DNA from 3 places in the Brevibacillus sp. JB24b genome. Region 3 is predicted to be linked to each of the others. Evidence: a T-box and tRNA genes for the amino acid it is inferred to sense, from the RefSeq annotation. Region 3 holds a T-box; the other regions hold tRNA genes.
The links. A T-box is a leader RNA that pairs with one kind of tRNA and senses whether it is charged. The one in region 3 lies ahead of thrS (threonine--tRNA ligase), so its partner is inferred to be a tRNA-Thr.
Positions count from the first base shown of each region.

Region 1: it encodes a tRNA-Thr, which carries the amino acid that the T-box ahead of thrS (threonine--tRNA ligase) is inferred to sense. The anticodon was not compared.
Region 2: it encodes a tRNA-Thr, which carries the amino acid that the T-box ahead of thrS (threonine--tRNA ligase) is inferred to sense. The anticodon was not compared.

Region 1 is NZ_JBNVQV010000001.1:3,433,580-3,444,457, reverse strand. Features, by position in the region: gene ACQV1I_RS16035 (HelD family protein) at 1-1,281, shown strand, start outside; gene ACQV1I_RS16030 (OsmC family protein) at 1,400-1,786, opposite strand; gene ACQV1I_RS16025 (HesB/IscA family protein) at 1,909-2,211, opposite strand; gene ACQV1I_RS16020 (hypothetical protein) at 2,419-2,571, opposite strand; tRNA gene ACQV1I_RS16015 (tRNA-Thr) at 2,723-2,798, shown strand; tRNA gene ACQV1I_RS16010 (tRNA-Tyr) at 2,806-2,890, shown strand; gene ACQV1I_RS16005 (hypothetical protein) at 3,366-3,557, shown strand; gene ACQV1I_RS16000 (alpha/beta hydrolase) at 3,680-4,414, opposite strand; gene pdhA (pyruvate dehydrogenase (acetyl-transferring) E1 component subunit alpha) at 4,682-5,767, shown strand; gene ACQV1I_RS15990 (alpha-ketoacid dehydrogenase subunit beta) at 5,771-6,748, shown strand; gene ACQV1I_RS15985 (dihydrolipoamide acetyltransferase family protein) at 6,819-8,144, shown strand; gene lpdA (dihydrolipoyl dehydrogenase) at 8,149-9,561, shown strand; gene thiC (phosphomethylpyrimidine synthase ThiC) at 9,696-10,878, opposite strand, start outside.
Region 2 is NZ_JBNVQV010000001.1:1,735,141-1,746,018, reverse strand. Features, by position in the region: gene ACQV1I_RS08540 (hypothetical protein) at 236-775, shown strand; tRNA gene ACQV1I_RS08535 (tRNA-Gly) at 1,330-1,403, opposite strand; tRNA gene ACQV1I_RS08530 (tRNA-Leu) at 1,414-1,500, opposite strand; gene ACQV1I_RS08525 (hypothetical protein) at 2,104-2,289, shown strand; gene ACQV1I_RS08520 (DJ-1/PfpI family protein) at 3,054-3,710, shown strand; gene ACQV1I_RS08515 (cytochrome ubiquinol oxidase subunit I) at 4,422-5,744, shown strand; gene ACQV1I_RS08510 (cytochrome d ubiquinol oxidase subunit II) at 5,741-6,769, shown strand; gene ACQV1I_RS08505 (YxcD family protein) at 6,839-7,138, opposite strand; gene ACQV1I_RS08500 (hypothetical protein) at 7,126-7,578, opposite strand; tRNA gene ACQV1I_RS08495 (tRNA-Thr) at 7,894-7,966, opposite strand; tRNA gene ACQV1I_RS08490 (tRNA-Asn) at 7,970-8,041, opposite strand; gene ACQV1I_RS08485 (phosphatase PAP2 family protein) at 8,125-8,736, opposite strand; gene ACQV1I_RS08480 (YaiI/YqxD family protein) at 8,793-9,245, opposite strand; gene ACQV1I_RS08475 (hypothetical protein) at 9,385-9,705, shown strand; gene ACQV1I_RS08470 (hypothetical protein) at 9,984-10,214, opposite strand; gene ACQV1I_RS08465 (alpha/beta fold hydrolase) at 10,608-10,878, opposite strand, start outside.
Region 3 is NZ_JBNVQV010000001.1:1,199,055-1,209,932, reverse strand. Features, by position in the region: gene infC (translation initiation factor IF-3) at 1-501, opposite strand, end outside; gene thrS (threonine--tRNA ligase) at 846-2,759, opposite strand; T-box leader at 2,839-3,083, opposite strand; gene ytxC (putative sporulation protein YtxC) at 3,094-4,011, opposite strand; gene ACQV1I_RS06000 (FAD:protein FMN transferase) at 4,194-5,246, opposite strand; gene ACQV1I_RS05995 (NusG domain II-containing protein) at 5,502-5,888, shown strand; gene ACQV1I_RS05990 (Gx transporter family protein) at 5,872-6,438, shown strand; gene ACQV1I_RS05985 (ATP-binding cassette domain-containing protein) at 6,469-7,305, shown strand; gene ACQV1I_RS05980 (ATP-binding cassette domain-containing protein) at 7,281-8,180, shown strand; gene ACQV1I_RS05975 (energy-coupling factor transporter transmembrane component T family protein) at 8,174-9,004, shown strand; gene ACQV1I_RS05970 (peptidase U32 family protein) at 8,988-10,878, shown strand, end outside.

The DNA.
Region 1 (10,878 bases), 2.2 Mb from region 3:
TTTAAGGGTTCTATTCACTGTCATAATATGTTAGATCGGTATATGAATTATTTGCTACATGAACTAATAACCTATAAGGATTTGCGATTTATTTATAATAAGACAAAGCATGTGTTTGAAATGAAAAAAGCAGATATTCGCCAGTTGTTTATTGATGAATTTGCTCATTTACCATATCAACGGAGAAGAGAAGCTTTAGCTAAGCATGTGAAACAACAGATGACGCAACAATTATTTACTCATTTGAGGGAAGCAAAAATTGATCTGGATAAGCCTAGCTTATTGCGTTTTGAGAAAAAAATAGATGAATTACTTGCTTTGTATTTAGGTAAGTGGCCAAGTATAGATGTGTTTAGTGTGTATGCGCAACTATTGCAAGATTGGGAGCTGATACGCAAGCTTACCAGTGAAGAAATTCCGGATGAAGTGCTGCAAGATGTTGTGGAGACTTCAAAATCATTAATAGAGGAAGAACGTATAGAAGCAGAAGATCTTGCTCCTATTTTATATCTTCGTCATCTGCTGGAAGGAAGCGGGAAGGAAGCACCTTTTGATCATACGGTGATTGATGAAGCTCAGGATTTGAGTTATGTAGAGATTTTAGTGCTTTCTTTACACACAAAAAATGAGTCAATGACTATCGTAGGGGATTTGGCTCAAGGTATTCATGCCTACCGTGGATTAGATAGCTGGCAGCCAGTTTTACGAAATATCTTCAAAAAGAAAACAGACTTTTATACATTAGAGCAGAGCTATCGTTCGACTATTGAAATTATGAATTGGTCCAATGTTGTTCTAGAGGGCACTCACTTACCGGAAATTACAGAGGCCAAGCCAGTGTTGCGTCATGGTGAGGAACCGCTATTCTTACGGGCCAAAAGCCTAAGCAACATGCTAGAGGATATTAAAAAACGAGTCGAAAAGTTTCTAGATGTTGGTCATCAAACGGTGGCGATTGTAACCAAAACCATACATGAGAGTAAAAAAATTGCCAAGGCATTAAAAGAAAAAGGTCTTGAGCTACATCATTTGGGTGTAAAAGATAAGGAATTTCCCGGTGGAGTAACGGTTCTTCCTGCTTATCTGACGAAAGGGTTGCAATTTGATGTAGTAATTGTCCTACACGTAGATAATGAACATTACAGGAACAATGTGATGGATGCCAAGCTACTTTATGTAACAATGTCTCGTCCTGTACATCAACTTCTACTATATATTCAAGGGGAAGCTAAGGTGACACCATGGCTAGAGGCAAAAGCAAATGCTATACAAGAAATATGAAATGAAAAATAATGCAAGGTAATACTAAAAAATCATGAAAGCTTCCCAGAATGAACGATTGTTTGAGTACGATCAGTTCAGGTAAAGCAATCATGGTTTTTGCTTTGGTTGTATATGCTTATACTTTTGAAATGATCACTTGTTCTACTACTTCAATGTTTGGATTGAGTGACTGGATAATGGTGCAATTAGAAGGTATTAAGCGCAAAGCCTTTTCCAGCTTCTCCTGTACAAGGTCAGAACCTGCAATGGTATAAACCAAGCTTACCTTCGTCAAAGGATTAGGAGCATCCTCACTTTGCACGGCATCAATTTGGAGGGTTAGCGAATCGTACGAAATACGTTGTTTTTCTAAGATGCGGGTGAAGACGATTTGGCTACAGCCAGCAATTGCAGAAACTAGCAAATCAATTGGTTTAAAGCCACTCTGACGATCACTAGAGATGGTCAAATTCTCAAAGGGGAGTGTTGTTTGCAAGGTTTGATTAATCTGAGTGAATTGCATGATCCTTCCTCCTGTTTAAAAAAATAGAGCAACCACGAAGAAGAGTGTTCTTCGTGGCTGCTTTTGAATGCAAATAATATGTAGAGTTTGAGATACAAACAAATCAACCAGGGGAAAAGAAATTAGTGATCTCCTGTGTTGCCCTTGCTTGGATTGGTTACTACAAAGCCTTCCTCTGGAACATACAGATAATCTATTACGACTCCATCTAGTAAATCCTCGGAAGTTTGCAGAAGGACATCAATGTCTTTATCAGTAGATACAACGGTATCTTTCTCTGAAGGTTTGTCCAAAGTCATACCATAATGAGCGTGAGTACCATGTTTGTGCGTGATATATACGCGAAGCTTTAAATCTTTATCTGTTTCCTGAGCCATGATTTCATTGATTTTTTTTGCGGCATTGCGAGTAATTTTTGCTTTCATCATCGAAGACTCCTTACCTTGTTAGGATGTGTTCATCATAACAAAATTACCTTCTATGTGGCAAACCTCTTACGCACTTTTGCGTGAACATCTTGAATGGAATGAATCGGTGGCATGTTCCAATGAAGGAAGGTAAGAACAAAAACCAGACTCAGATATGGATATTGGGCTGCCAATAGTGTACATGGCAACCCATGCTAGCTATTCTTAATAAAATGCTCCAGGCCAATCGTACCATCCAAGCGAAGATAAATAAGCATCTGTGAATGCATCTTCTTCACGAGGAGGATAGGACAGTTCGTGCTCATCTACAAATAACAATTCACTCGGCTCTGCATGACGATGTGGATCATAATTCATGGAGAAAAGCCCCCCCTTCACAGTACATAGTCTGTCCCATTTTAAGAGGAAATACGATTTTAAAATTTTTTTAAAAAGGTATTGAATATCAAAAAGGTTCATGATATACTCAATTTTGTTGTGAAGCAAATAATGATTTGCTATTTGAAATGCCGGTGTAGCTCAATTGGTAGAGCACCTGACTTGTAATCAGGGGGTTGTGGGTTCAAGTCCTATCGCCGGCACCATTTTAATGGGGAGATAGTGAAGTGGCTAAACACGGCAGACTGTAAATCTGCTCCCTCCGGGTTCGGCGGTTCGAATCCGTCTCTCCCCACCATACTTGTTACTAGAGCACCTTGACTGTTAGTCACGGTGCTTTTTTATGTATTAGCTAGAATTCGTATTTTTATTACGAGATGAATTTGCTTCGGACAAAATTATCTTATGACATGTTGATTGTCCGTATGTTATCCTATTCATTGAGATGGATGGTATGGCAGGAGTAAACATAGTAGGGAGAAATTGTGTACGCTAGCCGAAATCTGAAATTACCAAAAAAGTAAAAAAGAAACATTTTCACTTTTTTTATTGAAGAAAAACTAAATATTGTCTTGTCGGAATTGTGTATTCTATTCCTATTTCGTCCATTTGTAGAATGTAAGAAGAACCTATTTTATGGGTATTGCGGTAAAGTAAAAGGAGAGTCCTATTTTAATAAAATATAGTGACTGGTAGTTCTTTTTCGTGCGATTAAATGGAAGCTCTGTTTGTCATACTAGAAGAGAGGAATATATGAAACTGGGGTGGTTTACGTGATTTCACAACAAGATATTATGAAGGTGCAGCAACAAATGAACCGGGAAGTAAGTAAGCTGGTCAATATTGTATTAGTAGACAGTCAACAAGTAGCTGGTGAAATTTCGGAAGCGACTGATGATGAGATTCGTTTGTCTGATGGGCGAACCTACAGGTATGAAACGATCCGTGAAATTAATGGTCTATAAAAATGAAAGCGGTAACATTTAGCTGAATCAGAGCCAAAAACATTTTATAGGAAGCCGTGATGATCTATCGCCATGTATTTCTCAAGATAGGAAAAGGGGGCTAGAACACCCCCTATAGTAGTTTATAGACCTGAAATTGGGAAGAAATATTTTAATGCATCAGGTAGAACACGTTGCCAAAAGCCCCAAACATGGTCACCGTGATCTTCGATGTAGGCGATACGTGCTTGCTTTCGATCTAAAACAGACTTCATTCGTTGGTTATAGTCTAAGAAATCGTAAATACCTGTGCTGGTTTCTACTTGTAACTCTTCCAAGCCCACAATCATCCACATGTGCATCCAGGATAGGTCAGTTGTTTTTTCTGCTTCATCAATAGAGGCATCAAAGAATGCACCTGATAAAGAGATGATTTTGTGGAATAGATGAGGGTAATCAAGGGCCAAATGGAACGAAACAGTACCACCAAGAGAGTCACCGGCTAGAATACGGCTATCAGGGTCTTGGCGGATTGGATATTTGTCCTCAATATAAGGGACAAGCTCCTCTGCGAAGAAGCGTTTGTACCCAGGGTTTCTTTCCCCAACATGTGAGTATTCACTGGTGCGTTTGCTTCGCTCATTTGAGACGCCGACAATAATCATAGGCTCCATGCCTTCTTCAAGAATAAGGCGATTAGCGATTGTAGCGATTCGACCCATCGTAAAGAACTCATTTCCATCCTGACAATAGATGACCGGGTAGGAGAGCATGTCGTTGAAGCCCGGAGGTAAATACACTTTTACTTGACGTGGTGCATCTAGGTACTTGCTGGTAAGTTCTTCTTTGATGATGGTTCGTTTTAGGATGTCTGACATCGAATGGAAACCTCCCGACAATTATTCTATTGATTTTACAAATTGTAATTAAGGACTTGCAAAAAAATGATACAGAACTTATCATTGATAATAACAGGAACAAGTAAACCCCTGTAATGACTATATTATAACACAAAAAACAGAGTCATGAACTGAAATATAACAGTTAAAATAACTTTTATATGGTTCGCATATACAGGGCTTTTTGTATCTTCAGTAAGAATGTAATTTTACTCCAAACAAAACTCCGTTAATGAGGTGAGCTAAATGACTGTATCTACTGCTGTAGAACATATCGGTCACAATGAGCCGTTGCAAATTCTGGCTCCGGATGGAACTGTTGTTAATCCTGAAATGATGCCTAAGCTTTCTGATGAAGAGCTTCGTGAGATTATGCGTCGCATGGTTTTCACTCGCGTTTGGGATCAACGTGCAATCAGTTTGCAACGTCAAGGTCGTCTTGGCTTCGTAGCTCCAGTGTCTGGACAAGAAGCTACCATGGTTGGTTCTGAATTTGCTTTGAGCAAAGAAGACTTTATCCTACCAAGCTACCGTGACCTTCCACAAATGGTATGGCATGGTGTTCCTATGTACCAAGTATTCTTGTGGTCCCGTGGTCATATCGAAGGTGGACGTTACCCTGAGGGCGTAAACGTATTGATGCCACAAATTATCATTGCAGCACAATGTACACAAGCTACTGGTGTAGCAATGGGCTTTAAGCTTCGTGGAGAAAAGAAAGTAGCAATCAACTACTTCGGTGACGGCGCTACTTCTCAAGGTGATTTCTATGAAGCAATGAACTATGCTGGTGTATACAACCTGCCAGTTATCTTCTTTAACCAAAACAATGGTTATGCAATCTCCTTGCCGTTTGCTAAGCAAACAAAATCCGAAAACATCGCTGTCAAATCTGTAGCAGCTGGTATTTCTAGTGCTCGTATTGATGGTATGGACGTTCTTGCAGTTGTAAAAGCAACACAAGTTGCAAGAGAGCGCGGTATTAACGGTGGAGGAGCTACATTGATCGAAGCTCTTACATACCGTTTCGGTCCTCACTCCATGTCTGGTGATGATCCAACTCGTTACCGTACTGGGGAAGAGCAATCCGAATGGGAACAAAAAGATCCATTAATTCGTTTCCGTAAGTTCCTAGAAGCAAAAGGACTATGGAGCGAGCAGGATGAAGAGGCAGTAATCGAAGAGGCAAAAGCCCATGTTGCTGAGCAAATCAAGAAAGCTGACGAAACAGCAAAAATGAAAGTTTCTGAGCTTATTGATGTGATGTTCGAGACTTTGCCTCCACACCTAGAAGAACAAAAAGCAGAATATCTGGCAAAGGAGTCGAAGTAAGCCATGGCAAATTTGACAATGATTCAAGCCATTACAGATGCGATGCGTATTGAATTGGCACGCGACCCTCAAGTTCTTGTATTTGGGGAAGACGTGGGTAATAATGGCGGTGTATTCCGTGCAACAGAAAATCTGCAAAAAGAGTTTGGCGAAGATCGCGTATTTGATACACCTCTAGCTGAATCTGGATTTGGTGGATTGGCAGTAGGTCTTGGTGTCAACGGATTCCGTCCAGTTGTTGAGATTCAATTCTTTGGTTTCGTTTTTGAAACAATTGATGCGATCGTAACTCAAGCTGCTCGTATGCGTTACCGTTCTGGTGGAAAATTCACTAGCCCAATCGTATTCCGCTCTCCATTTGGTGGCGGCGTAAAAACCCCTGAGTTGCATTCTGACTCACTAGAAGGTATCTTCCTTCAAACACCAGGTGTGAAAGTAGTAATCCCATCTAATCCTTACGATGCAAAAGGTCTATTGATCTCCGCGATTCGCGATAACGATCCGGTAATCTTCCTTGAGCATATGAAACTATATCGTTCCTTCCGTCAAGAAGTACCAGAAGGCGAATATACAATTCCATTGGGTAAAGCAAACATCGTTCGTGAGGGTACAGATGTAACGATCATCACTTACGGTGCAATGGTTCAAACAAGCATGAAAGCTGCGGAAGAATTAGAAAAACAAGGTAAAAGCGTTGAAGTTATCGATTTGCGCACCCTTTCTCCATTAGATATGGAAACAATCCTTGCTTCCGTACAAAAAACAAATCGTGCAATCGTTGTGCAAGAAGCACAACGCACTGCCGGTGTCGCTGCTGAAATCATCGCGCAAATCAACGAAAAAGCTATCTTACATCTAGAAGCGCCTGTTCTTCGTATCGCACCTCCAGATTCCGTGTTCCCGTTTGCACAAGCAGAAGATGCTTGGCTACCTGATGTAAAAGGTGTTATTGACGGCGTGAACCGTGTATTGGAGTTCTAAGATTCGTATAATCAATGGCGGAAAGTAAGCTTTCCGCCTTCTTTCTCGAAATCGATAGGAGGGAATTATAGTGGCACGATTTGAATTTAAACTGCCAGAAACCGGTGAAGGTATCCACGAAGGCGAAATTGCAAAATGGCATATTGCTGTAGGAGATACAATTGAAGAGGATCAAGTTATCCTAGAAGTACAAAACGATAAATCTATGGTAGAACTACCATCTCCTGTTGCAGGTAAAGTAGTTGAGATTACAGTTAGCGAAGGTACTGTTTCTATGCTAGGTGACACTCTTTGTGTCATTGAAGTAGAAGGTGCATTGCCTGAAGGTCAAGATCATGGTCATGGTGGCGAAAGTCATGCAGCGCCAGCTCAAGAAGCTCCTAAAGCTACTGAAGCACCGGCGGCGGCAACACCAGCCGCACCGGTTGCTCAAGGTGGGGCACCAATCGATCGCAAGCATGTACTTGCTACTCCTTCCGTGCGTAAATACGCTCGTGAAAAGGATATTGACTTGGCGTTTGTACCAGGTACAGGTGGTAAAGTAGGCCGAATTACCAAAGCTGATGTAGATGCATATCTTGCTGGTGGGGCACCTGCACCTGCTCAAGGAACAGCAGCACCACAGGTAGCAGCACCAACTGCTTCCCAAGCAGCAACGGCTACACCTACACAACACTATGCTCCACAAGCTTTCGAATTAGAAGAGCGTGTACCTTTGAAAGGTATCCGTAAAGCTATTTCTAAAGCAATGGTTAAATCTAAATATACAGCTCCACACGTTACTTTGTTTGACGAAGTAGACGTTACTGGTTTGGTTAACCTACGTAAAGAAGGTAAACCACTAGCTATGGAACAAGGAATTAAATTGACTTACCTTCCATTTATTGTTAAAGCAGTAGTGGCTGGTCTGAAAAAATTCCCAATCCTTAACACTTCTATGGATGATGAAACACAAGAAATCATCTTCAAGAAGTACTACAACATTGGTATTGCAACATCTACAGAGGACGGCTTGCTCGTACCTGTAGTTAAAGGCGCAGATCATAAATCCATCTTCGAAATCTCTGCTGAGATTAACGAATTAGCTGGTAAAGCTCGTGACCGTAAAGCAACTGCCGATGAAATGAAAGGTTCTACTTTCAGCATCACAAACATCGGTTCTGCTGGTGGAATGTTCTTCACTCCAGTGATCAACCATCCTGAAGTTGCTATTTTAGGTGTAGGTCGCATTGAAGAGAAACCAGTAGTGAAAAACGGTGAGATTGTTGTTGCACCAGTCTTAGCGTTGTCTCTAAGCTTTGACCACCGTCTAATCGATGGAGATCCAGCGCAACGTTTCATGAACTATATCAAAAAGCTTCTGGAGAACCCAACACTATTGGTTATGGAGGGATAACATCATGGTAGTAGGAGAATTCGTAGAAGAAATTGACGTAGTAGTCATCGGGGCAGGTCCTGGTGGTTATGTCGCAGCAATCCGCGCAGCTCAAATGGGGAAAAGCGTAGTTGTAGTAGAACGTGGTAACGTAGGTGGCGTATGCTTAAACGTGGGTTGTATCCCATCAAAAGCTCTTATCCACGCTTCTCACGTTTATGAAAATGCACAGCATGGTGCTAGCATGGGTATTACCATGGAGAATGTAAAAGTTGACTATGCTAAAGTACAAGAATGGAAAAGCGGCATCGTGAAACAATTAACTGGCGGGGTTGCTTCTTTGTTCAAAGGAAACAAAGTACGTCTAGTTTCTGGAGAAGCGTTCTTCTTGTCAGAGAATGAAGTTAGCGTTTATAACGAAAATGAATCTCATAAATTTAAGTTCAACAATGCGATTATCGCAACTGGTTCTCGTCCGTTCGAACTTCCAGCGTTTAAATGGAGCAAGCGAGTATTGTCCTCTACTGAGGTATTAAGTCTTAGCGAAATTCCAAAACGCATGGTAGTTATCGGTGGTGGATACATCGGTGTCGAGCTAGGTACGGTTCTTGCTAAATTTGGTACAGAACTTACAATCCTTGAGGGTGCTGATCATATTCTACCTGGATTTGAACAAGACATGACTCGTCTAGTTGAGCGTCGTTTGAAAAAACACAACGTGAAAATTCATACCAAAGCTCTTGCAAAAGGCGTGGAAGAATCAGAAAACGGTGTAGTCGTAAAAGCAGAAGTAAAAGGAGAAGAAATGTCCTTTGAAGCTGATTACGTACTAGTTACTGTTGGTCGTAAGCCTAACACAAATGATATCGGTCTTGAAGCGATCGGCGTGAAAATGAACGAACGAGGATTGATCGAAGTTGATAAACAAGGTCGTACAAGTGTGCCAAGCATCTATGCGATTGGTGACATTGTTCCAGGTCTTGCGCTAGCTCACAAAGCTTCTTATGAAGGTAAAGTGGCAGCTGAAGCAATTGCAGGACATGCGGCTGAAGTGGATTACAAGTGCATTCCTTCTGTTGTATTCTCCGATCCAGAAATGTCCAGCGTGGGTATCTCTGAAAAAGAAGCAAAAGAACAAGGTCTAGATGTAGTTGTGGGTCGTTTCCCTTATGCTGCTAACGGACGCGCTCTATCTGTTAATGCTGGCGAAGGATTTGCAAAAATCATTGCTGACAAAGAAACAGGAGTAGTTCTAGGTGCTCAATTTGTTGGGGAAGATGCTTCTAACATCGTATCTGAAGTAGCTTTGGCTATTGAGATGGGTGCTACATTAGAAGATATCGAACTAACTATCCATGCTCACCCAACTTTGGGCGAAGTAACATTGGAAGCTGCAGAATTGGCGCTTGGTCGTCCGATTCACGTGGTAGTAAAATAAATATCTCTATATAAAAGGTTGCTGGGTTATCCAGCAACCTTTTTTCTGTACACCTATAAGAAGGTGGTTATTCTAGCAAGCGAGTAAGGCCTAGGTAGCTTACTGCATGCTACGTATTACAGTGATTAGAGAGATCAGGTATAAATTTTGGAGCCAAAGCGTTTAAATTCCTCTGCCTTCTGAGAGAGCCCTGTTTTAATCAGAGATTCTTCAAGATTTGGTATATTTTTATCCGTCAAATTTTTATTATCAACCATTTCCTTTATTTCATGACTAATTTTCATACTGCAAAATTTTGGACCACACATCGAGCAAAAATGTGCTGTTTTAGCTGGTTCTGCGGGAAGAGCTTCATCATGATAGTCGCGTGCTCGATCGGGATCTAATGATAAATGAAATTGATCGTGCCAACGAAATTCAAAGCGGGCTTTTGACATCGCATCATCCCATGCTTGAGCAAGTGGATGACCTTTCGCTAGATCAGCTGCATGTGCTGCGATTTTATAGGCGATAACCCCTTCTTTTACATCATGCTTATTAGGCAGTCCCAAATGTTCTTTTGGTGTTACATAGCATAGCATCGCAGTACCAAACCAGCCAATCATGGCTGCGCCAATGGCAGATGTGATGTGATCGTACCCAGGTGCAATATCGGTAGTAAGTGGCCCCAAGGTATAGAAAGGAGCCTCCTGACAAATATCCTGTTGAATATCTACGTTTTCTTTAATCTTGTGCATCGGAACATGTCCTGGCCCTTCAATCATGACCTGAACGTCGTATTCCCAAGCTATTCTAGTTAGTTCACCTAAGGTTTCTAATTCCGCCATTTGGGCAGCATCATTGGCATCCGCAATGGAGCCCGGTCGTAGACCATCACCTAAAGAGAGTGAGATATCGTAAGCACTTGCAATCTCACAAATCTCACGGAAATGTGTATACAAGAAATTTTCCTGATGATAGGTAAGACACCACGAGGCCATGATAGAACCTCCGCGCGATACGATACCTGTTACTCGATCCATGGTAAGAGGGATGTAACGAAGCAAGAGTCCAGCATGTACCGTGAAGTAGTCAACACCCTGTTCTGCTTGTTCGATTAACGTATCCCGATACAATTCCCAAGATAAATTCTCGGGTTGTCCTCCGGCTTTTTCCAAAGCCTGATATAATGGTACAGTACCGACTGGAACAGGGGCATTACGTAGAATCCATTCCCGGGTAGTGTGGATATTTTTACCTGTCGAAAGATCCATAATGGTATCTGCGCCCCAGCGGATAGCCCAGACCATTTTTTCAACTTCGTCTTCTATGGAGGAG
Region 2 (10,878 bases), 540 kb from region 3:
AAAATGCTCCATTCAAGTTTATCATGCCCTTGCGCTCAAAGGGGAAAAAATATTTTTTATTGGAAAAGTAATTGTCGCACATGTGAATAAGCTGTACGGAAAACCTTATAGAACAAATAAAGCCGTGTTTCAGAAATTCATTGAAGACAACTAGAATGATATGTATTCCTAATAATGTAAAATAGTTATATTTTTAGTAAAATATAACTATATAAAAGGAAAGAGGAGAAAAACAATGAAAAAAATAAGTAAATTATTTTCCGTTCCTGTTGCGTTAATAGTTACAGCCGTAGTAGTCACTGGTGCTAACGCCCATCCAAGTATTTCTACCGTTTCTCCAAATGTTTCTACTAATGTTAATTCTGATAATATTACTAAGCCAGAGGCTTCTAGTGCTGTAGTAATTGAAAAATCTATAGATGAAAAGACTATATCACCTTACGTTTCAATTGCTAAAGATGAGGACGTGAGCTATAAATCTGGTCAAGGTTCCTTTGTCTTCGATTACTCTTCTCATAATGGCAAGTACCCACACCTACGTGTACACGTAGAAAATACAGGAAGCAAAAGTTTCCGACTAGAACTTCTTTCTGAGGACGGTACAGAAATTTGGGGTATCGAGCCTGTGAAAACTGGTGAAGTAGCCGAGTATGTGGTTCCAAAAGCATCTAAATATTACGGCGAGGGCGAGTATAGACTTAGATTTACAGGAACAAAAGGTAGTGCTGTAAAGGCAAGAGTAAATGTACGCTCTTTAACACCTAACGATATTTAAGTTGAAGTTTTGTTATAAAAACTCTTAAATAGGGATAAAGCAAAAGACTAAAGAGATTTTTGGAACAAAGATTAGAAAGGTTAGAATTTTATCTAATTTGATGAGGGAGTTTGCAGTAGATCCAGAAACGTTTGCCTAGTTGGATCATATTATTTCAAAAGGGTTAAATGAGAACCAGGAAAAACAAATTTTAGATGTTTTAAGAGAACACCATAGTAATATAAAATCTGCTGTAGAGGCTGGTGTTCCTATCCCCCGATTTAGAAGGCTTATTTACCAAAATAATTCCCCTTCTTCACATTGAAGGGAGAACCACTAATAAGGAAAAGGTAATGCAGATTTTGAGAAGAGCTTCTAAATTACTTATATTTCCTTATCTGAATAAACATCTTTAGATTATAAAAGGTAAACCAAACGTCCGAACTTACATTCGGACGTTTTTGCTGTTATATTTTAGTCCCAATTCGTCCCCAATGTCGGATTATGAGAAAAGTTTACAGAGAGATAAAAATAAAAAAAGCCTTGATATACAAGGCTTTTATAGAAAAAATCTATGGAGCGGGTGATGGGAATCGAACCCACGCGACCAGCTTGGAAGGCTGGAGTTCTACCATTGAACTACACCCGCATCATTTAATTGGTGCGGACAAGAGGACTTGAACCTCCACGGTGTTACCACCACTAGAACCTGAATCTAGCGCGTCTGCCAATTCCGCCATGCCCGCAAAGGGAATGCATTTTCTAGGGCATTGTGACCGCGTCTTCTTTGGCGCTCTGTAATAGACCGTTCTGGCAACCGTTAGGCTTTCACGTTGGGCCATCACACTACTACGGAATAGACTCTACAAAAGCGTGCCTTCGCAACTTACAAAACTTAGTTTAATACAAACGACTTAAACTTGTCAATCACCGAACTATTTTGACATTTACCACGATCAATACAACACTTGGTCCAGTTGAGGGCAAATGAGAAAAGTTTGATGTTATAACGTTTACGTTCCGTCAATTTATAATTGACCGCCATGATTTTGTCGTGATCAAGGTCTGGTTGTCTACCCGGAATCGAATAAAACGTAAGGTCTTTTGCATATCATTGTCATCCCCACAATACTCTTACAATCTGAAGTAGTTATCTCTAATCTTAATGTTTCATGGGTATTTTTAATCAATTAATTTTATATAACGAAACAGAATATTATCATTTTTTAATTTATACTAATAATTTCTTGCTGTATTATTGAGAAAGTTTGAAATATAAAAAATAATATAATAATATAATAATATAATTGATGAACAATACATAATTTAACAGCAAAGGAGATCGTTTCATGAAGAAAATAATGGGTGTATTTTTTACTGCTGCATTAATCGTTGGAGGCATGGTTACAATTTCACCTAAGCCTACTTTTGCAAATTTGTGCAACCCCGATCCTTATGTTAAATCCGATTGTCCAGTAGGTAAACCTGAATGCAAACCAGCGCCTAAAGGTATGCAACGGGAATGTCCATGGTAACCATTTCTGAAAATTAAATTCCTACACTACTAAAAAGAGAGTGATTATATGAAAAAGATATGTACTATAGGATTTATTGCTTTGATGATCTTATCACTTTCCAGTGCGGCAATCGCTGCTGAACCACAAAGTTTTTGTAATGTTTGGCAATGTGATCAAATAAATTAATCTAATGCCTCCTAAAGGGAGGCTCTTTCATTTTTTAGATATTAATTTTCTTTTTCTTTACTACGATCTCTCATCCCATTCTTAAAACAGATAATACATGCTACTTTATTCTTCATTGTAAGGTCGTTGTTGTGGTACATTTTTCGTATTCTTCCGTTATCCAAAGACCAAACTTTCTCCCTCGCGTTACAATGCCCCCGCCAATACACCCCCCATATAATGCCAAGCCGGCCATCTCTTCCTTTGTAAGAATACAGGCCCTGCCCGCGTCTATCTTGAAAGTTGGAATTGAGTACCGTTCGAAGTAGCCACTACTTCGTCAAGAAGCGAGTGCGTTACTGGATAAAGATTTTGCGTACTATAATTGCCAATCAAACCACAGTAAGCATAGGAGGAATGTACACTATACAATCACAGCGTGGACATTTGGGCTTCCTTTGGATAGCTCCGTTTAAGACAAATGGGCCCTTCTGAAATTCGAATGACCATAACGTCCGAATAGTGTTCTTCACAATATCGACACTGATATACCTTACGTGGGTATAGTAATATGTATGTGAGATGAATTATTCATATTGCATACGGGAGGGATCATCATGGAAGTCGCAATCATGCTTTACAATGGGATCACAGCGCTGGATGCATTGGGGCCGTATGAAGTATTTGCTGCCGTAACGGGCAGCAAAGTAAAGTTTGTCGCTAAGGATAAGGGGTTAATCAAACTGGATTCGAAAATGGGTTATTTGCATGCGGATTACAGTTTTTCTGAAGTAACTTCAGCTGATATTCTCGTTGTTCCTGGTTGCAGTCCGCCTAATTATAAAACTCCGATGAATGATGAAAACACGTTGAATTGGATTAGGCAAATACATGAGACGACGAAGTGGACCACATCGGTGTGTACCGGTTCTCTAATATTGAGTGCCGCAGGTTTGTTACATGGAATGAAGGCAACTAGTCATTGGAGCTCCTTCGACCTACTCCATTCTCTTGGTGCCATCCCAACTGATGAGAGAGTGGTCCGCCAAGGCAAAATTGTTACAGCAGCCGGTGTCTCCTCCGGCATCGACATGGCACTCCAATTAGTAGCATGGGAATCGGGGGAAGATATGAGCAAAGCGGTTCAGCTGATTTTGGAATACGATCCTATGCCCCCGTTTGATTCAGGTTCACCAAAGAAAGCGCCGGCTCCAGTGGTAGAACAATTAAGAGGGATGCTTCAAGAGCTTGAAAAACAGGAGCCTGATTTGTAAATCACAAATAAGTCAGCAACGGTATTGGGGTTTAGCTTGAGGCGAAGGCATTGAACCGAGACCTTCATTCTGGTATCAAAGCGGTTAGAGAACTTGTTGAACTCTAAATTTCGATGAGTATGAGCTAAGAGAGACCTACCAATGGGAGTCGTGAACCTGAAGCACGGCTCTCTAGCAAAAGACAAATGTTGGGTCGCATAAAAGCTAGTAACTCTACAATAATACTGGTACCTCCAAATTCATAACTGTACCTTGAGATTATTTTGGTACCCAAATATATCTAAAGAAGGAGCGAATACTGCTCCTTCTTTTTTTTGTGCGATTGATAAATCGAACATCGATATTCGGTCGCCGATTTATTTTACACCTACAGTTGCGAAGGTATAGATTTCTCGTAAATAGACGCTAATAAATCCCTCCGCTAGATTACCATAATTTATCCGATAATATTCCGGTTCTCTACGGTCTGACACCGCATAGGCTTGCGTCGGACAGACGTTTGTTGCACGGGTGAACCTGAGTCTAGCACGTCTTCCAATCCCGCCATGACCGCAAAATTACGATTTGTGTAAAAATATTCTTGCATGTTTTTCCTTAGTATTCAATCCACTATCCCTAGTAAATGGGGTCTTTTTCCAGCTTTCATGCATAATAACAGGAAAAATATGCAAAGGTAAGGAGGAACTTGTTACGGAGAAAGGTTGATGGGATATGGATCAAATTCTGATCGCCAGAAGCACCTTTGGAATGACTATGGGTTTTCATATTATTTTTGCTTCGCTTGGCGTTGGCTTACCGCTAATGATTTTAATCGCAGAGCTGTTGTATCAACGCACGAAGGACACCGACTATTCACTAATGGCAAAGCGTTGGACCAAGGGACAGGCCATTTTACTTGGAATCGCTATTCCCTCTGGAACCATCTCAGGTGTTCAATTATCCTTACTATGGCCCGGCTTTATGGAAGTGGTCGGCAAAGTTATCTCCCTCCCATTCCAAATTGAAATCTTTGCCTTTTTTTTAGAAGCCTTATTTTTATCTATTTATGTATATGCAGCACATCGACTATCTCCCAAAATGCGTATCCTAAGTGTACTACTTGTATTGATTGGGGCGACTGCTTCTGCTGTGCTCATTACTAATGTTCACGCCTTTGAGGGAACCCCGACCGGCTTTCATTTGGTTAATGGAGAAGTGGTTGACGTAGATCCTTGGAAGGCATTTTTTAACCCCAGCTTTTTTGTCACAGCCGGGCATGTAGTTGTTTCCGCCTATATGACGGGTGCATTTGTAATTGCATCCATCGCTGCCTACAAAATGCTACGAGTTAACAAGTCCTCGCGTGAATATGCGTTTCATCAAAAAGCCTTATTAATGGGTCTGGTGGTAGGCGGTACATTTTCCTTATTAACAGGGATTAATGGGCATGATTCAGCTCAACATTTACATCAATATCAACCAGAAAAATTAGCCGCAGCAGAGGGCTTATTTGAGACTCAGTCCCATGCTCCTCTTGTTCTTGGTGGTGTTACAGATGAGGCAACACAGCAAGTAAAATATGGGGTCGAAATTCCTTGGATGCTAAGTGTGCTAGCCGGAAACACACCAAATGAGGTGGTAGTTGGGCTAAATGATTTTCCGAGGGATGAATGGCCACCACTCTTTGTCCACACTCTCTTTAATTTTATGGTCTTGGTTGGTGGTGCACTCATTTTTGTTGGTTTTATCGGTTTTGCTTGGAAAAAATGGCTCAAACATTCTCATTATCCTCGGTGGGTAATGTGGATTTTTGTCCTAAGTGGTCCTTTATCCATGCTAGGTATCGAGGCTGGCTGGATCTTCGCATGCACGGGCCGTCAACCCTGGATTTTATATCGTGTTATGAAGACAGCAGATGCTACTACGCAATCACAGGGCTTAGGTACGCTATTTCTGTTATTCTTAGGAATCTATCTGTTCATGTCTATCGCAACAATCCTAGTCTTCCGCTATTATTTCCGTCGACATCCCATCAGTTTGGAGGGAGAAGCATGAGTGAAACCATTATTGCCGTTACAATGCTGTGGGGCTTCGTATTTATTTATTCAGTCGCTGCTTCCATTGACTTCGGCGCAGGCTTTTGGTCCATGATTTATCGTGATCGTGAGCAGACGAAAGCAACTCAAATCGCTAATCGGTACCTCTCTCCATCCTGGGAAGTAACGAATGTCTTTATTGTACTTATCGTCATAGCACTTGTTACCTTCTTCCCAGGGGCTACCTATACATTAGGTACTGTATTGATTATACCTGGTAGTTTAATTTTGCTATTGCTGTTGCTGCGAAGTGCCTTCCTAGTCTTCTCTCATGTAGTAGAGGATTATCGTAAAATGATGTCGATAGTCTCAGGTATTACTGGCATCTTAATTCCTGCTCTATTAATCAGTGTGTTACCAATCACGCAGGGCGGTTTTATAACGCTTGAAAATGGCTATGAACAGCTTCAACTACTCAGGCTGTTTTCAAGTCCACATGAATATATGTATATTGGACTGGCGATAACTAGTACTCTTTTTCTTTCTTCGTTATTACTAGCCGATTTTTCTAATGTTCTTTGTGAGCGAGAAGCATTTCAAATTTATCGCAGAGATGCTCGGATTGTAGGTCCCATCTCAATTGTACTGGCTATTTCTGTTGTGATCACCATGTCTACCGAAGCTAATTGGATATATACCAATCTACGTTCTCAAATTGGCTGGCTCACTGCTTCTGCTGGTTTTTTCCTACTCTCCTATGCATCACTATTTGGTACGTCTAAACGAAAAGGCTGGCTTAGCTTACCACGCCTGGCTACCATTGCTGCCGTCATCCAGTACTTGTTAGCTAGCTATGCCTATGGCGTGGCTCATCTTCCGTATTTGGTTTATCCACATGTTACGATTGAATCAGGCTTCACACATCCAGATAACTTTCGAGCTATGTTTGTTGTCTATATCGTAGGATTTGCTATTCTTACTCCAGGCTTCCTATACTTCTGGAGATTATTTATGAATGATACTAGTGAGGCCAAAAAGTCGTAACAGAGTACTAACAACTAGTTAAACATGCAAAAAGCCACGTAGAGTGTATAAGCTCTACGTGGCTTTTAGTTATGAATTATAAGAAACAAGAGCAATCATGCCCTCTTCATCATCAATATCTAGCTGAATTCGAGCAGAAAATGGATCTAATTCCATTTGGTCACGTAAATACTTGCGCAGGGCCTCTAGCATGTTGGCCTCAATCAGCACCTGTTCACGTCCGTTCGCATTCACTTCTGCAGAATAACCATATTCCTCATCCCACATCAGTTCAACATTTACTTGAAAAGGTTCGATCTCTCTTTTTTCAGCAATGTAAAGACAGATTGCATTAATAAGATCTTGTTCTAATAGTCTTATTGTTTCCATCTGTTTTCCTGTTCCTTATATTTATTATTATTTTTATTATTTCGTACCATTTGGAAGAGACGAACCACCAACAAGATAATCCCCACTAAAATCAGGATATTCAATAATGCGGCAGCAAACGCTCCAAAACCGCCTAGGTGACCTAGGAGACCACCAAACAACATACCTGCCAATCCACCAAACAACAACCCTTTCATGAAACCGCCGCTTTTGCTAGCAGTACTTGCCGCTGGGGTAGTAGTGTTCGTTTTGCTATTTACGTTTTGATCTTGCTTTGCATTAGATTTGGGAGTAGTGGTACTTTGTGTAGGTTGGAATGACTTCGAACCAGATTTGTATCCACCACCGCGTTTTGCGTCTACTTCATGAGCGTTTATTCCAACGGTCGTAAACATTAGAGCTAATGCCATTAAGACCATCAACAGCTTGTTTCGTTTCATAATAGTATAAATTCCCCTCTCTTTTCAACTGACAAGTAAGGTATACGATCAAGCAGGTAAAAGGTTTCACCATGTAAAAAGTTATTTGAAGAACTGATTACACTACTGTCGTGTAGTCCCCAAAACAGCAACTCTTTTGCATACTGATGCATACCGATGTCAATATAAGTGTTTATGCATATCATTGTAACACAGTTTTTGTTTTTTTCCAGAAAAAAGCAAAGTTGAAACTGTTAAAAAGAAAATTTTCCTCAATAAAAAGAGACGCTCCCCCGCTAGGTCACGCCTCATCAATATAGTTAACGAAAAAAGGAGTGCTCCCGACAGGAATCGAACCTGCGACCTCTTCCTTACCATGGAAACGCTCTACCGACTGAGCTACAGGAGCATGGTCCTCAGGATGGACTTGAACCGCCAGCCTACCGGTTAACAGCCGGGTGCTCCACCATTAAGCTACTGAGAAATAGTCAGATAAATATAACAATTCATCTTTACCGTACCATATTTCCCATTAATATGTCAATAGAGTCTGTTTTGCTACTCTTTTTATTGATTGCTTACACCTCGTATCTGTCTTCTTTCATACAAATAGGCTGATACAAGAATACATCCAGCTGAATATAACCAAGCTGCGACAACATCACTGAAAAAATGAACCCCTAAATAAATTCGGCTACATCCAACCAACAAAGGAATTGCAATACCTATCATCGGCCAAATCCATGTGTTTGTACTCCCACGTTGATGCTTCCATAATAGATAGGCTCCCATTCCAAAAAATAAAGTACTAAAGGTAGTATGTCCACTGGGAAAGGACCATGAGGAAGGCAGATCGATCAAATTTACATCAATAGGTCGCTCACGCATAATCGTTCTTTTAAAAATTTCTTTACCTAAAAAACCAAGAGCAAGCGTGCCTAAAAAAAACAAGGATTCTACTCGATGTTTTTTCCACCAGCCAGTAACAAACAAGACAACAACAATCACTAAAATGTACACATCTCCCAATTGAGTGATAGCATGCATAATAATGGTTAAGTGGGGATTTCGTACTTCTTTACTCATCATGATGCCCCATTCATCCATTACATTAGAACCAAGCCCAATAACAATATAGGTTATCCAAAAGAAAGCAACAAACAAAACAACTGCTAACATAAGTGAAAACCTGCTATAAAAGGGCGAGGGGTCTTGCATTCTATCGTTTTCCATCACTATTCCCCTCCCTCTTGCATAAGGTACATCAGTGCATCCTGAAAATGTTGGTCGTCTATTGGAGTTCTAGCATGTGGTCCTTTTGTCCGTCCACCACCCCGCCGGAATCGCGCCTTTTCATTACGTACTTCTAAATCAAAAGCAATGCTATCTGAAGTAAAAACTTTACCATGTGGCGTCAGGGATTTTGCACCCTTTCCCATTACCATAGCTCCCAAACCAATATCCTGGGTCACCACAATATCTCCTGCTTTCGCTTCATTCGTTAAACGAATATCCACTGCTTGCGAGCCTGCATCAACAACCACATGATTATCATGCTGAAATTGATGGTTATAGCTAGCGAAGGTGATCAGCTCATAGCCGTTTTTTTGACATAGCTCTACTGCTATCTGGAGAGCCTTTTTTGGACAGGCATCTGCATCAATTAAGACTCTAGGCTTTTGATTCATATCATATTCCTTTCATATGACTGTATCTTGCATACATCAGCTTTTCTATTTTTGCAGTTTTATGTAGCATGGCTCTATATTCTTTGCTCTTTTTCGTATACGATAATTATAGCATGCTTTGCTGAAGGGAGTCAGATACGTGGTACGTTATGAATTTAAACGTGAGGAGCGGCTAGGTATTCCCCTTCCCTTTCTCTATCTGGAATGGGAAGAATACGATCCTTTTGAGCGAGCCGATATCTTGATAAAATGGGAAGAGATTCGTTCCAGAATACCAGATCGTGTCATCGCTCTTGAAGCTGTTATTAACCAAAAACAAGCTGAGCTGTATCAGGAAGATAATTTTGAACGCTCGTGTGAGCTTAATTCTGAAATTGCTGAGTTAGCTAGTACAATCAATGACCTAAACATTTGGTTTCATGTTCAGCAGGACTTTGAGCCGACAGAAATACACCGGTGATATTGCGATGCTAGAACTGTAAGTAGGTCAGCTTATCAACTATGTAAGGAAATATGTATGTAGCTGTGTTTGTAGAATGCCATTTTTATTCGACATACTACTGAATTACCTAAAAGAAAATTATATCAAAAATACCCATGAAACCTTTATATGTAAGGAATCATGGGTTTTATGACATTTTTCTTCTATTATGGTTTAACAGATAGTATAAGTATTCTATTCGTTAATCCGGTGTATTGTTGAATTACCTTGCAATAGGACTCGACGTGTTGGTCTTATTAGGCTCGAAGCCACTCAGCAATTACTTCATAAAAGATTTTTTCCTCTTTAAAATAAGCCATAGCATTTGTTTTCGCTAAATACTCCCCAATTTCAGCTAAACGCTCATCAGATAAAATCACTTGACGTTGCTTCCCATTTTCATCCCGAAATTCCACAGTGATCGCTACCTCATGCTCACGTCCATAATCAGCAAGCTCAGCTGGGGTTTGAAAAGTAATGCGTTTCATTATCTACATTCACTCCTGTCTGTTATTGACACTGTATGGCGACATTATGGCATTAAATGGGGCGTTGGTAAAGAGGAGAAGGTGTATAAGAAAAAAGAACGCCCAAATGAGCGTTCTACAGAAAATGGATCAAATCACTCACTTGGGCCAAGTATATCGAGACTCCAGTCTATGTCGTTATGATAAGTAGATGTTACCTCAATTACCCCATATTTTTTACAGGTCTACCTTTATCGTCATTATCCTTCTCAACGTCTAGTCGATGTACCTTGATATTCAGAATGAAATGAACAGGAATATTCTCTGGTAAATGCAAGGTATTTACTTACGTTATCTTACGGCGTAATTTATGGCAAACATATATCGTTCCCATTGTTGATTGACATATTCTTATTAATCTCTGCCTGCTCTAACCAGATTTTTGGCAATCATAGACGGTAGGACATAAAAAGAGGTCATATGATCCCCTTTTGATTTTATTAACCGAAACAATCCAAGCCGACTGGACATGTGTGGATGCCATCCGTACCGCTCTCCTTGTGGAAGCGCCGTATCCTCCGTGAGGTAATAGTAGCTTTTAGGAATAGAAAGACTATAGAATACGGAAAGATCCAGCTTCTGAAATAGTGGCCCTGCTGGTTCTGGAGTAACAGTCTGATAAATC
Region 3 (10,878 bases):
CGATTTCGGAGTTGGAGCTAAGATCATAATCATGCTACGACCTTCGATTTTTGGTTTGCGTTCAACCGTTGCTTCTTGTTCACAAGCGGCTGCTACACGTTCCAGCACCTGTTGTCCGATTTCAGAGTGGGTAATTTCACGACCGCGGAAACGAATCGTACATTTCACTTTGTGTTCTTCACCCAGAAACTTTAGCACATTGCGAAGTTTCGTTTGGAAATCGTGTTCCTCAATGTTAGAGGAAAAACGAACTTCCTTCAGCTCAACAATTTTTTGGTTCTTGCGAGCTTCTTTCTCCTTTTTCGATTGCTCATACTTGAACTTACCAAAGTCCATGATACGGCAAACGGGAGGTTTTGCTGTAGGAGCTACGTTGACAAGATCTAAATCAGATTCTTGTGCAATACGTAATGCTTCTCTCAGTGGTACTACACCTAGTTGGTCACCGTTAGCACCAATTAAGCGTACTTCTCGAGCACGAATCGCCTCATTCACCAACATTTGATCCTTGCTAATGATTTGCCACCTCCATAGTCTTTCGAGAGCAAAAACGGATAATAGAAAAGCTGGGCATGCATAGTTGAAAGCTTTTCATAAGCATGTGGCGATCAATGTCATCAACCGCCACATACATAAAAATGCGGACGCTATAGCGCCCGCATTTAATCTCACCTTAAGCAAAACAACGAATGAATCGGAGGCTTTGCATACGTTAGACCCGTCAACTGTCCAGCTAGACGTCGATTCAGGTGAGAAGCTGGGCGCTTCTGCTTCAATCTCGAAATGTGAAGTTATCACACCCAGTAATTTTACATAACAACTAGGCGTTTGTCAAGCTTTGTATCTTATTTTCTTTCTAAAATCTCGTTTTGAAGGTGAGCCAATACCTCAGCAACCGGCTTACTACCTAGATCGCCTTCTCCACGTTTACGTACGGATAGAGCTCCTTCTTCCATCTCTTTTTCCCCGATAACCAGCATGTAAGGGATTTTTTGCATTTGGGCTTCGCGAATTTTGTAACCAATTTTTTCGTTACGAGAATCTAATTCGACACGAATACCTGCTTGTAGCAATTGCTTGCGTACTTCCTCTGCATAAGGAACATGCACTTCATTAATCGTCATCAAACGAGCTTGCATTGGTGCTAGCCAAGTTGGGAACGCTCCACCATAGTGCTCTACCAGGATACCGATAAAGCGATCAAGTGAACCATACATAGCACGGTGCAAGACAACCGGACGATGCTTCTCATTATCTTGACCAATGTAGCTTAGATCGAACTTTTCAGGTAATTGGAAGTCTAGCTGAATCGTTCCGCATTGGTGACTACGCTTCAGAGCATCTGTAATTTGGAAGTCAATTTTAGGACCATAGAATGCTCCATCGCCTTCATTGATTTCATATTCCATTCCTAGCTCATCTAATACGTTTTTCAAAGAGCTTTCTGCGATATCCCACAGTTCATCAGAACCCATGGAATCCTCTGGACGAGTAGATAGCTCTACACTGTATTTAAAGCCAAATACGCTGTAGATTTTATCAATAAGTTGGATCATACCTTTGATTTCTGCCTCAATTTGATCAGGACGCACGAAGACGTGTGCATCATCCTGACAGAACGTACGAACACGTAACATACCATTTAATGCTCCAGAGAACTCATGACGATGCACCTGTCCAAATTCGGAATAGCGAATTGGTAGATCGCGATAAGAATGCATCTCGTTTTTATAAATCAGCATGTGCCCTGGACAGTTCATCGGTTTAAGAGCAAAAGTTGTATTGTCTACTTCAGAGAAATACATATTCTCATGGTAGTGATCCCAGTGACCGGATTGCTCCCACAGACGTTGGTTCATCATGAATGGTGTACGAACTTCCTCGTATAGAGCTAAGTCTTGCAAACGACGAGAGAATTGCTCCAGTTCGTTGCGGATCGTCATACCGTTTGGTAGATAGAAAGGCATACCTGGCGCTTCTTCAGAGAACATGTACAAGCTTAGTTCTTTTCCCAATTTACGATGGTCACGTTTTTTCGCTTCTTCTAAGAAGTGCAAGTGTTCATCCATATCTGCTTTTTTCGGGAACGCTGTGCCATATACGCGTTGTAATACTTGGTTATCAGAGTTACCACGCCAGTAAGCACCTGCCACACTCATCAATTTGAATGCTTTAATTACTCCAGTGGAAGGCAAATGAGGTCCACGGCATAGGTCAAAGAATTCGCCCTGATGGTACATCGTGATGATGGAACCCTCTGGTAAGTCACGAATTAATTCTAGCTTCAAATGGTCGTTTAATTCACCAAAGATGCGTAATGCTTCTTCACGACTTACTTCTTTACGCTCGATCTTCAGGTTTTCCTTGATGATCTTGTTCATTTCAGCTTCCAATTTGATTAGATCTTCAGGTGTTAAGCTAACAGGAATATCCATGTCGTAGTAAAAACCGTCTTCAATAACAGGACCAATGCCCAATTTAACATCGTTTCCAAATACGCGTTTCACTGCCTGAGCTAGCAAATGAGCTGTACTGTGACGGTATACTTCCAAGCCGTCTTTTGTATCTAGCGTTACTATTTCCACGTTTGTATCTTCATGAATAGGTGTGGTTACATCTACAACTTTTCCATTTACTTTTCCTGCTACCGCTTTTTTCTTCAAGCTGGTGCTAATGGAACCTGCGATATCTTCAATTGTTACGCCCGCTTCGTATTCACGAATAGAGCCGTCTGGCAGAGTTACTTTTACTTGCGCCATTTTCATAACTTCCCTTCCCTATGTGTATCATCACCCAAGTAAACTTGGGCCTGTGAAAAATAAAAAAACGCTCAATCCCAAAAGGGACGAGCGCTATTTTCTCGTGGTACCACCCTAGTTCAGACTTATCCGCTGTTGCTTAGGATAAATCCCTCTACGTAAACGATAACGGTTTCACACCGGCTGACCGATACTAGGCAAAACGCCGTTCCCAGTCGCTACTCGAAGGTGGTAAATCATTGTTCGCTGCGTGGTGAGCTTTCAGCCAGGGCTCTCCTCTCTATAACGCTAAAACAAGATTCTTGTCCTTCTCACTGTATTTGACTCTTATTACTTATGTATTATAGTGACTGGAGAATTGGAAGTCAAGATTTCCAGGAGTCGTTAAACAATGAGCACAACTCACACACGCTAATACACGATCTCCAAATACAGCTCGCATAGTCTGCATCAAGACGTTACTATCTTCCACCCCATGAATAACAATCTTTTCCGGTGCAAGCGCAATTAATGCACTCATAATATAATCCTCTTGTCGATCCGGTCTAAATCCCAAAATGGTGTCTAATTGACTCAGGTCTATTTTGGCATCGTCTTGATCGTACATGATAAATTCTTGCGTCTCTCGCAACACGACATGAACAAGTGGATAACGATGCTCCTGTTTCGATACAAAGAAGCGCAGTAATTCGACAAACTCTTGATATTCCTTGTCCTGTTGATATTGCTGTAACCCCATTTCAAAGGCCTTGTCCAACAAGATACGGTAGTTTTTCAAGCGGAATTTCACAAAACCTTCCAAATATAGGTGCGGTTCATCCTCCAGATATTGAAAAACCTGTTCGTAAATTGCCGCTTTGCGTGTTGAACGATTCATATTTTCACGCACTTCATCTAACTCATGAAACACAAATTGAATATAAGGATAGATTTCGTCAAACTTATGAATAAGCGCCCCTCGTTCTTTTCGCTTTAAAAAGGTGCGCAACAACTCTACTTCCATAACCTGCACAGTCCATTCAGTAACCAGTAAAGCAACAAAGGAAGCCATATATTCCAAAGTCTCACAGGTATACTCTTCCCGTGACCAACTAACAAAGCGAAATTGCGTATGACATTCATGCTCCTCTACTCGGCATTCGATGCGAACAGGGGATGTGTCTATCTTCTCCTGCATGCTTTGGAGAATATGGCAGAACCGCTCAATGTAATGTTGATTTGTTGTTTGTAGGAATACGGATACTGTTTGCACGTGGTTCACCCCCACCCGTTTATACAATCAGTATATGCCCAAGCCTTGGCGATATACTTTTAAACCATTGGAAAAACCATCAAACGAACGCTACGTTCATCTGACGGTTTTATCGGGTAAAAAGGGTGCTAGCAAACTGCATTTATTTTATTTTTGTTACTCAGGACAGTCTCAGGCTTTGTTTAGTTAGCCATCTTATATTGTTCATTGGTCAATTCCCAATTACCTTTCAAGCCACTGGTAATATAAACATTTTTGTCTTTTGTGATAAAGATCGCCTCTACATTTGGCAGGCTTTCCATAAAAGGCATGCCTTTTTCAAGCCCTAATGCGAATCCGGTTGTAGACAGTGCATCCGCATCAGCCGATTCATTCGTAATGATGCTTACACTAAACAAATTATTTTCCACAGGATATCCTGTAGCTGGATTTAATATATGATGATAAAGCTTACCATTTTCCTCAAAATAGCGCTCATAAATACCTGATGTAACTACTGTCTTATTTGTAACTTTCAGCTTTCCTAATTGATTACCACGGTTACGATCTGGATCTTGAATACCAATAATCCAGTCATTTCCATTCGGTTTCTTACCTAGTGCCAATATATTTCCACCTAAATCAATAATGGCACTAGTAAAGCCTTTTTCTGTTAAATAGACAGCAATTTGGTCAGCAGCATATCCTTTGCCTATCCCACCTAAATCAATCGCCATGTTTGGCTGCTTCAAAAACACCGTTCTTTTAGCATCATCTAAGACAATTTGATGGTAATCAATCACCTGTAAGGCTTCTGTAAGTTTTTCTTCGGAAGGTACCTTAGCATTATCGTGCCCAATATTCCATAAGCTCACTAATGGACCGATCGCAGGGTCAAACTGACCTTCTGATAACTCTGCAAATTGTATCGATTTTTTGATTACTTCATACGTTTCTCGAGATACAGGCACCGCTTGCTTGCCCGCTTGTTCATTGATTCGATAGACCTCACTGCCTTGCAAGGTACGACTTAAATGGGATTCAATTTCTTTCATACGTGCTTCCAGCTCTTTAAAATGCTTGTCTGTCATTCGGTCATCATATACACGTACGGTCACAATCGTGTCATAGATAAAGAAGCTTTCAGACTGTGGTTGGATCGCCGTTTTCACACTTTCTTCATGAGTTTTGGAGACACAGCCATTTAATATGAGACTCAATAGCAAAAAAAACAGAAGCGAAAATTTGTGTTTCATGTTGCCAGTCCTCCGCTGTTTTTTTCCCGTCTCAGGCCAAAAATAAGGTCACAACGGGAGTTTTACCCGCTCTTATCCAAAAAACCACCCTTGTAGGCATAGACTTTCGGACAAAAGTGAACGTGGCGCATTATACCACTAGAAAAATATTTTGGAAAGGAAGAGCGTCACACCTCCATATTTTAGATCGTGTATAATACGTATTGACATTGCATTATTTGTAAATCAGAAAAAATGATAACAGGAGAAAAAAACATGAAACGAGCAGATTTTATTTTAATTGGCATTGTGCTCGTCGTGGCTCTGGCTTTTCTTGTGCCTCGTTACTATAGTGCAGATACAAGTGAAAATTTGCACAATGTCCATAAAGTAGCAAAAATTACCGTTAATAACCAATTATACAAGACCATTGAACTTACCAAAGAAGAACAAACAATCAAGGTTGATACCGAGCATGGCCAAAATATCCTCAAGGTACATGACTATGGCATAGAAATGGTTGAAGCTGATTGCGACGATAAGGTTTGTCTATCCTTTGGGTTTATCACCGATCCTAGTCAAACCATCGTTTGCTTGCCTCATCGCGTATTGGTGGAAATCGTTTCAGACGAAGGAGCTGACGTAGATGGCCTTGCCCAATAATTCTTCACAGCTGGAAACGCAATCACAGGTATTAAAAAAAGTAGTGATTATCGCCATCTTTGCTGCCGTATCTGTGGTACTTGGATTAATCGAATCAACTCTTCCCATTAACTTGCAATTGCCTGGGGCCAAGCTTGGACTAGCCAACATCATGGTACTAGCCTGCCTATATTTTTTATCTGGTAAGGACGCCTTTACCCTTGTCATCTTAAAAACCCTGCTAACAGCCATGATTTTAGGTACGTTCTCCAGTTTTTTATTTAGTTTTTTTGGCGCTTTGTTTAGTTTCATCGTTATGTTCGGACTAATGAAGCTAACCGGAAAATCCTTTAGTTTAATCGGGATTAGTATTCTAGGTGGCGTAGCACATAACATTGGGCAATTAACTGCAGCTGTACTTATTTTTCAGACAAGCAAAATTTTTTACTATCTACCAGCCTTGCTGATAACAGGAATTCTTACCGGAATCTTTATTGGCATTGCGGTACGTTATCTTGTACGTTCTCTATCCAAGATGACTTTATTTCAACCTTTCGTTCCAGTCGACTAAGCCCAAGTACTTAGAAAGCAGGTGAAGGCGATGTCTCAGCGACCATTGATTCAGCTTGATTCGGTCTCTTTTCAATTTCCAAATCAGCCCCCTCTTCTCACGGATATTTCTTTTGAGATTAATCAAGGGGAACGCATCGCCATCGTAGGTCACAATGGGTGCGGAAAATCCACTCTAGTTAAATTGTTGAATGGTCTGCTTCGACATACACAAGGAGAAATTTGCGTGGCAGGTCAAGTGCTGTCTGATGTCAGCTTGCCGATTATCCGCAAGCAGATTGGCATGGTTTTTCAAAATCCTGAAAATCAATTTGTTGGAACAACCGTTGCTGATGATATCCTGTTTGGTCTTGAAAATATGTGTTTGGAACGATCTGTCATGCATGATAGATTGATCCACTATGCTGCAAAATTACATATTACGAATTTTTTACATAAACATCCTGATGAACTGTCTGGGGGACAAAAACAACGAGTGGCAATCGCCTCCGTACTCGCCATGCAGCCAAGTATCATCATTTTTGACGAGGCAACCTCCATGCTTGATGAAACAGCGAAAAACGAGATAGGAAAACTAATTGATGGGTTACATTTGGAAGGCGCTTACACAAGCTTGTCCATTACCCATGATTCAGAAGAAATCTTAGCGGCTGATCGAGTGATAGCTCTATCTGAAGGTAAATTACTGGCTGATACTACTCCATCTGAACTGTTTTCCCGTCCAGATTGGGTTGCTGCTTGCCATCTTCATCTGCCTTTTACATTGGCAGTTAGTCAGATGGTTCATGATTTACATCCAGAAATACCTGTTCATTCAGACGAACAAGATTTGATGGAGGACTTATGGCGATTCACTTTCAAGAAGTAACCTACTCGTATCAATTTGGCCATTTGTTTCAAGAAACTGCTTTAGACAATATCAATGTAGGGTTTACTACAGGCTCGTTTACAGCCATTATCGGGCCAAGCGGCTGTGGAAAATCAACCTTATTACAGCATATGAATGGCATTTTATTACCCACAAAGGGTCAAGTTCATGTTCTCGATCATGTCATCACACCTCACCATTCAAAAAAGGGGATTCGCCAGCTTCGAAAGCGGGTTGGACTTATTTTTCAATTTCCAGAGCATCAAATGTTTGCTGATACGGTGGAGCATGAGATTGCGTTTGGTCCGAAAAACTATGGTGCTTCACCCGCGCAAGCGAAAGAATTAGCCATCAAAGCTCTACAACAAGTGAAATTAGATGCAGACCTTTTAGATAAGAACCCTTTTCAATTAAGTGGTGGTCAAATGCGCAAAGTAGCAATCGCTTCAATACTCGCTATGGACCCAGACATCCTCGTGTTAGATGAACCAACCGCTACCTTGGATTGTAAAAGCCGGCACGAGCTTCTACAGCTTTTACATCATTTGTGTAAACAGGAACAAAAGACAGTTCTCATGGTAACTCATCGGTTGGAGGAAGTCCTGCCTTACTGCGATCAGGTGGTCATTATGCAGAAAGGTAAGGTTGCCTTTCAAGGTGGAGTACATGAGCTGAGTGAGCAAAGAGATATTTGGGCTACACTCGGGATTACTGTCCCCGCTCAGCTTCGATTCCAACAGGCTTTTCGTCGGAGATTTCCCACTCTCCCTCTTCCTACAGATCAATCTGTACAGGGCTGGGCCAGATATCTCGGAGAACTGAAAATACATCTGAACGAATCCGAGAAACAGCAGGCAGGTGATCACCCATGTTAAACAAAGTGATGTTTGGACGCTACATTGACACAAATAGCTGGTTGCATCACTTAGACCCGCGTTCCAAATTACTTGGGATGTTCCTGTTTGTTCTTTTAATTATGTTGACCCATTCCTTACTTGCATGCGTTGTTGTCTTTTTAGTTGCTACGGGCATCATGGCGAGTAGTCGAATCCCTTTTTCTTTCTTCGTGAAAGCCGTTAAACCATTACGTTTTCTTATTCTATTCTTATTTCTGTTTCAGCTTTTCTTTATAAATGAAGGGCACTCCTTGCTATCCATTGGCCCATTTACTTTTTATTCAGAAGGAGTACGCCTTGCCTGTTTAACAGCTTGGCGCATGATCCTATTACTCTCATTCACCTCTTTGTTAACCTTTACAACCAAGCCTTTATCGCTAGCAAAAGGGGTAGAAGGAATTTTACAGCCATTCCGTTTTACTGGCATCGCACCTGAAAAACTAGGGCTAATGATCAGCATTTCCCTACGTTTCATTCCAACTATTTTTGAAGAAACGCAGAAAATCACGAAAGCCCAAGCTTCACGTGGTGCCGATTTGGCTGACTTACCCTGGCGTGAAAAAGGCAAAATGCTGTTGTCACTGTTAGTTCCAGTAACCGTAAGCGCATTTCGCCGAGCGGAAGATCTGGTATATTCCATGGAAGCTCGTGGCTATGTACTAGGCGCACCTCGAACTCCGTATGAAACGTTGAAGTGGAAACGCAATGATTCGATCTTTTTAGGTTTGTTGCTTGCAATAAATATCCTTGTAGGATTCATTTTAAATGATTGTGGAGGTCTTACCTATGGCTCGATATTTTAATGAAAAAGAAATTGAATTATTAGCACCTGCTGGAACATTTGAGATTTTTACAACTATCGTAGAGACCAATTGCGATGCGATATATTGCGGTGGGCCCGTTCTTAATATGCGGATGATGCGTAAAGACTATAACCTGACACATGAGGAATTGGAGCAAGCCATCCAAATCGCTCATGAAAAAGGCAAGCGAGTTTATATTACGGTAAATAATTTATTTGACGAAGCCGATGTGGAAGAAGCGAAAACCTACCTACGCTTTTTAGATAGCATTCGTCCAGATGCTCTCATTGTTCAGGACATGGCGATTTTCCCATTGATTCAAGAGCAAAAACTAACAGTACCTCTTCACTCCTCTGTCATGATGAACGTGCACAATTTAGAAATGATTGAAGCCTTACAAACATTGGGTGTAACACGTGTAGTTGCATCTCGTGAAATGGATCTACAAACAGCAAAACAGCTACAAGCCTTGACTAAGATGGAGTTTGAATACTTTGTTCATGGTGACATGTGCACGGTACACGGTGCGAACTGCTTATATAGCTCGATGTTATTTGGTAACAGCAGTAACCGTGGACGGTGTATGAAACCTTGCCGTTGGGACTATCGCGTGAAGAAGGACGGGTATGTCTTCCCAACCGAATATCCTCTAGCAGCTAAGGATATGTACATGTACGAGCATATTCCAGAGTTAATTGAGTCTGGAATTACCTCATTTAAAATTGAAGGTCGTATGCGTGACAAAGAATTCCTAGTTACGCTGATCAATAGCTACGGTGATGCAATTGACCGTTATATGCAAGATCCTATCGGGTTTGATCGTTGTAAAGATCGACAAGCCTTATTGGAAAATCGTAAACGCGACTTTAGTACAGGATATGCCTTTGGTAAGCCTGGACTTGACTATATTAATCGACGTTACGAGGGTACGGGTAAATTTTATAGTACAGGTAAAGTCTTTAGTACACCAACAGAAGAACGCGATATACGTAAACAACGTATAGAAGACTTACAAAACACTTTCCAAGAACATCAGCACACTTCTAGCGCTAAAACAAAAGGTGAGCTATGTGTACGAGTTAATAATCAGGAGCAAGCTGAACTGGCGATCGCAGAGGGAGTGGAACACATCTATTTAGCCGGCGATGTATTCTTACCTGATCTGCCATTTACCAAGGAACAGATAAAACACCTTGTAGCCATGAAAGGAGACAGCAGGATTTACTTGGGGATGCCACGCATGATGTTTGGGTTGCAATTTGATCAATACAATCATTTCTTATCTACATTGGACGTAGAAATAGACGGGCTGATAGCTACGAATATTGGAGCTATGTACAAATTTAAGCAATATGGACTGCCAATGATTGGAGATTTATCACTAAACTTGTATAACCACAAAGCAATTGAGCTCTATCAACAATTCGGGATGACACGCGCTTTCGCATCCGTGGAGCTGAAGCAGAAAAATCTAGTTGAGTTCATTCAGCATTCTCCATTACCTACTGAAGTATTAGTACATGGCTCTCCTGTTGTGATGTACCTGGAGCACGACCTGTATGCAAATACCCGTGTGATGGAACCCATCGCCGAAGAAGATAACAAGTATGTGGATAACAAATATCTAGTTTTATTAACGGATAAAGGCGAAAATCCTGTGTATTGCGATCAATTTGGACGAAATCATTTGACCACAGCGAAGGAGCTTTGTCTCCTACCATTAGTAAAAGACTTGCTGGCTGTTGGTGTTAGCCACTTCCGTATTGAGGGAGCTACCTATACGACTGAGCAATTACGAACCATTATCCGTATGTATCAGGAAGCCCTGCAAGAGCCTGAACGTTCTATAGAGCTTTATGAGAAGGCAGTTCCTG